Regions from separate parts of the uncultured Apibacter sp. genome, predicted to be linked through region 2. Evidence: riboswitches for the same ligand, from Rfam matches in the RefSeq annotation. Region 2 holds a riboswitch; the other holds the start of a gene.
What was found. A riboswitch is a leader RNA that binds a small molecule or an ion and turns the genes downstream of it on or off. The one in region 2 is predicted to bind cobalamin.
Positions count from the first base shown of each region.

Region 1: another riboswitch for cobalamin. It lies ahead of Q0T35_RS03810 (TonB-dependent receptor); the one in region 2 lies ahead of metE (5-methyltetrahydropteroyltriglutamate--homocysteine S-methyltransferase).

Region 1 covers NZ_CAMLFD010000003.1:12,849-15,321, forward strand. Annotated here, with positions in the region: gene Q0T35_RS03800 (hypothetical protein) at 156-392, opposite strand; gene Q0T35_RS03805 (MerR family transcriptional regulator) at 414-746, opposite strand; cobalamin riboswitch at 865-1,056, shown strand; gene Q0T35_RS03810 (TonB-dependent receptor) at 1,175-2,473, shown strand, end outside.
Region 2 covers NZ_CAMLFD010000006.1:43,529-46,001, forward strand. Annotated here, with positions in the region: gene metE (5-methyltetrahydropteroyltriglutamate--homocysteine S-methyltransferase) at 1-1,130, opposite strand, end outside; cobalamin riboswitch at 1,318-1,505, opposite strand; gene Q0T35_RS05755 (NADH:flavin oxidoreductase) at 1,627-2,473, opposite strand, start outside.

The DNA.
Region 1 (2,473 bases), on a different contig from region 2:
TAAATTTATGAGTATACCTAAATAATTATATTATTTTACAATTATATTACACAAAAATTTCATCCTCATTTATTTATAAAATAATTTAATATTTAAATAAAAAAATAAGCAGTATTAACTGCTTATTTATATATTATAAAAGAACCAAAGAAGAATTAATCTTCATCATCTTCTTCATATCTTTCAATTTCTGCATCACAAAAATTAAAAGCTTGTTCTATCAGAGAATTTACTTCATTGGCAACTTCTTCTTCTTCTCCTTCCAAATCATCAAACCACTCTACCTCTTCTTCCTCTACATTTAAAATAAATCTTGGATATTCTGTATGCACAACAAATAAATCTTCCGGAAAATCCGAATTGTCTGCCATTAAAAATTTTGGTAACTTCATATTATTGTCTTTATTTAAATTTTAATCATCTAATAACTCCTTCAACTTAAGTAATTCTTCCTTTACTAATTCCAAGCGTGAGATTATCTCTACTTTTTTCGGTAAATTTTTTTGTGTTTGTAAAACAACTTTTGCTCCTTCTAAGGTATATCCTTTTTCCTTAACTAAATAATAAATTATTTTAAGATTTTCAATATCTTTTGGAGTAAAAAAACGGTCTCCTTTTTTATTCTTTTTTGGTGAAATACTATCAAATTCTTTCTCCCAGAATCTTATTAAAGAAGTATTAACATGAAAAGCTTGCGCTACTTCTCCAATAGAATAATATAATTTTTCAGGAAGCTGTACATTCATTATTCAAATCTAAGATTTTTTACTACAACTTTCTAAATTTTAATAAAAAAAACAATCTCTTTTAAAATATAATTTTATTACCTTAAAAATGAGCTTTAGGGAGGCTACTAAAAAATATTTATATTTGCCTGAATTTGGTGACTGTTATTAAAAAAGCAGTCTTAAAAGGGAATTCGGTGAAAGTCCGAAACAGGCCCGCTGCTGTAATCTTCAAAAAAGGTTTTAAGATTATACCACTAAGTACGTTTTGCTTGGGAAGGTTCTTAAGATGAAGTAAGTCAGAAGACCTGCCAAATTTAAATATAGTTTTAAAAGCTTTCGTGGAACAAGGCTGAAAACATTAAAAGCACATCTAATTTACTTTTCCTGTTTACTTTTTCCGGAAACTATATGGCTATATCAGTGATTTAAGATAATTTATCAAAAAAATGATAAATAATTATAAAAATATTTTATTTGCCTTACCAATAAGCTTGGTCTATTCATTTATTAATGCGCAGGAAAAAAAAGATAGCATTAGAATAACAGAATTGAAGGAGATTGTTACTATTGGAAAGAGGAATGATAAAGCAATAATCCCCTTTCAAGAATTGAAAGGAAAAGAATTGGAAAATATTAATAGTTTTTCTGTTGCAGATGCCGTACGTCTTTTTTCGGGAGTACAATTAAAAGATTATGGAGGAGTTGGAGGCATGAAAACAGTCAATATTCGAGGGATGGGGAGTGAACACGTAGGGGTCTTTTACGATGGAATACCTGTAGGAAATGCGCAAAACGGAATGGTAGATCTTGGTAAATTTTCGATGGATAATTTAGAATCTATCTCTATCTATAATGGACAAAAATGTCAAATATTTCAATCAGCAAAAGATTTCGGATCGGCCGGAACAATATATCTTACCACTAAACGACCGGTTTTTATGGGTAATAAAAAAACGAATATAAATTCTACTTATCGCTCAGGATCATTTAACTTAATAAACCCATCCCTTGTATGGGAAGAAAAATTATCATCTGTACTTACCTCTTCTTTCAATATCGAATACATTAATTCTGACGGAAAATATAAATACCGGCAGAAAAAAGGTACATGGGATACCATAGCCATAAGACAAAACGGAAATATCAGTGCTTTACGGACTGAAGCCGGGTTATTTGGTAAACTTACTAACGGTAAATGGAATTTGAAAGGATATTATTACGATTCCAGCAGAAAAATCCCCGGAGCCGTTATAAAAAATTCTTACGAAAAATATCAGTTCGGTAAACAAGAGGATCGAAATTTCTTTATGCAAGGTTCATTGGAAAAGCTGTTTAGTAAAAAATATAAAATAATGATAAATGCTAAATATGCTCATGATTTTACTCATTATGAAAATATTGAGATATATAAAGATTCTAAATGGGGAGACAAGTTTTCCTATCTTATAAATAATACCTATAAACAGGATGAATTCTATATCTCCACAGCTCAACAATATTCATTATTTTCTTTTTGGGACATATCTATCTCCGCTGATTATCAGTATAATAGCATGAAAGCTGATTTAGTGAATTTTGCTAATCCCATAAGAAATACAGAATTAGTAGCTTTTGCCACTGCTCTTCAGTTTACCAAAATTAAATTACAAACGAGTTTACTAGGCACTTTTGTACAAGATAGGACAGATCACAAAAGTAACGTAATGGGCGCTTCTGATAAAAATGAGCTTACACCTGCATTCTTT
Region 2 (2,473 bases):
TTTTCTTTCTCTGCAAGACGTTTCAATGTAACTACCTCATCGATTTTTTGCTTGGCAAATGCTAACCATTTTTTAGTTTCTAAAGAAAGTGATTTTGTATCTGTTTCCAAATCTAAATCTACGGGACTGTGAAGTAGTGAACATGAAGGCGCTATCATGACACGGTCTGCACCTATTTTGGAAACTGCTTTATGAATCATTTCCAAAGAATTTTCAAAATCGTTTTTCCAGATATTTCTTCCGTCAACGATTCCTAGGGATAAAATAATATTTCCAGGAATATTGCCTAATATTTCTTCTAGTTGCTGGGGACAACGAACCAAATCAATATGTAAAGCTTGTATCGGAAGTTTATAGGCTAGCTGTAAATTATCTTTTATGCCGTCAAAATAAGTAGTAAGCAACTTGTTTATATAAGGAAATTGCTTATGAATTTCTATATATGCGTATTCGAATGTTTCTTTTGTCTTTGTATCTAAATCCAAGGCTAAGAAAGGTTCATCAAACTGTACCCATTCAACCCCTTCTTCTTTTAATCTTGTTAAAATTTCCACATATACGGGAAGTATATTTTTTATTAAGTCCAACTTATTGAAATTCTCTTCTTTCTCCTTTCCTAACAATAAATAAGATACCGGACCTATAATTACAGGTTTTGTTTTGATTCCTGCTTTTTTAGCCTCTAAATATTCATCTATGATTTTTGTAGAAAATAATGAAAATTTCTGATTACTTTCAAATTCCGGTACGATATAATGATAATTAGTATCGAACCATTTGGTCATTTCCATAGCTTTTATATCAATACCTTCTTTTTGAAAGCCCCTTGCCATAGCAAAGTATAAATCCAATTCTGTATTTGATTTATCCAGTATTACCTTATTATATCTTTTGGGAATTGCTCCTACCATCAGGGACATATCTAGTACCTGATCGTAATAGGAGAAATCATTGGACGGAATCAAGTCTATTCCTATTTCTTTTTGTGTCATCCAGTTTTGATGCCGAATATTTTTTCCTGTTATCATCAGCTCTTCTACTGATGCTTTACCTGCCCAATATTTTTCACAGGCTTTTTTAAGTTCTCTGTCACTACCAATACGCGGATAGCCTAGATTGTGTGTCTGCATTTGTATAACTTTTTAAACGATTATATTATAAAAAGCTCTTATTGCTAAACTTCACAATGCCTTTTTGTTATGAATTGGAAATACAAAATAAAATATGATATTAAAAAGCCCTCTTCTCTAAAAATAACGAAAGGAGAATTTTATTATCATTCTTTATACTCTGTGATCTTGCTCTTATTCGCGAAAGCATTGTCAATTAAGAATAGGCAGGTCTCCTGGCTTATAACATTTTATCTGCCTTCTCACCTTTTACATGGCAATGGCTTATTTTGATAAAACTATTTTACGTTATTTACAGTTGCGCGTCAGCTCACGATTTACACATGATTCCCTATTAAGCTGTTATTACACAGCACCTTATTCCTTGTTGATAAAGAAATTAAGTAAAGAACTTATTTATACAAAGATAAAAACCTTTTCTTTTATTTCTTTATTTATATAAATAAAATTTTAAACCTATATTCAATTTCTAAATTATAACTAATTTATGTTTTATTTAAAACAATTTTTTTAATCGATCTTTGGAAAAACCTTTAAGCTCTGATAAGTTACCTTTTTTAATTTTTAACACCCATTCAGGGTCTTCTAATAATGCACGTCCCACAGCTATTAAATTAAACTCATCTTGATCCATTCTTCGGTCTAGTTCATCCAGAAAACTACTATTTACATCAAAGCTCTCTCCTCTGAATGCTCCTAAAAAATCTCCGTTTAGTGCAACTGAACCCACACTTATTGATGGCTTACCAGTAATTTTTTTTGCCCATCCTGCAAAATTTAAATTTGAATTTTCAAACTCAGGCTCCCAAAACCTTCTTTGAGAACAATGAAAAATATCTACTCCTGCCTCTGATAATGGCAGTAACCATTCTTTCATTTCTTCCGGAGACTTAGCAATCTTTGCTGAATAATCCTGTTGTTTCCATTGAGATAATCGTAATATTATAGGAAACTCTGCTCCTACTGCACTTCGTACGGCTTTGACGATTTCAATAGCAAAACGGCTTCGTTGGGAAATCGTTGAACCTCCCCATTTATCTTTGCGCCTATTAAGTTTATCCCAAAAGAATTGATCAATAAGATATCCATGTGCCCCATGCAATTCGAGTGAATCAAATCCTATTTTTTTTGCTTGATAGGCAGCTTCTGCAAACGCATCTATCGTTTCTTTTATGTCATCTTCACTCATTTGTTTTCCTCCTTCGGTATCTGGATTTAGCAGACCGGAAGGACCTTCAAAAGGCTTGTGAGGTCTCCAATTTCTTTTGGGCGGGATAATTCCCATATGCCAAATTTGTGGGGCTATTTTTCCATCCTTAGCATGAACTGCATCAACTACTCTT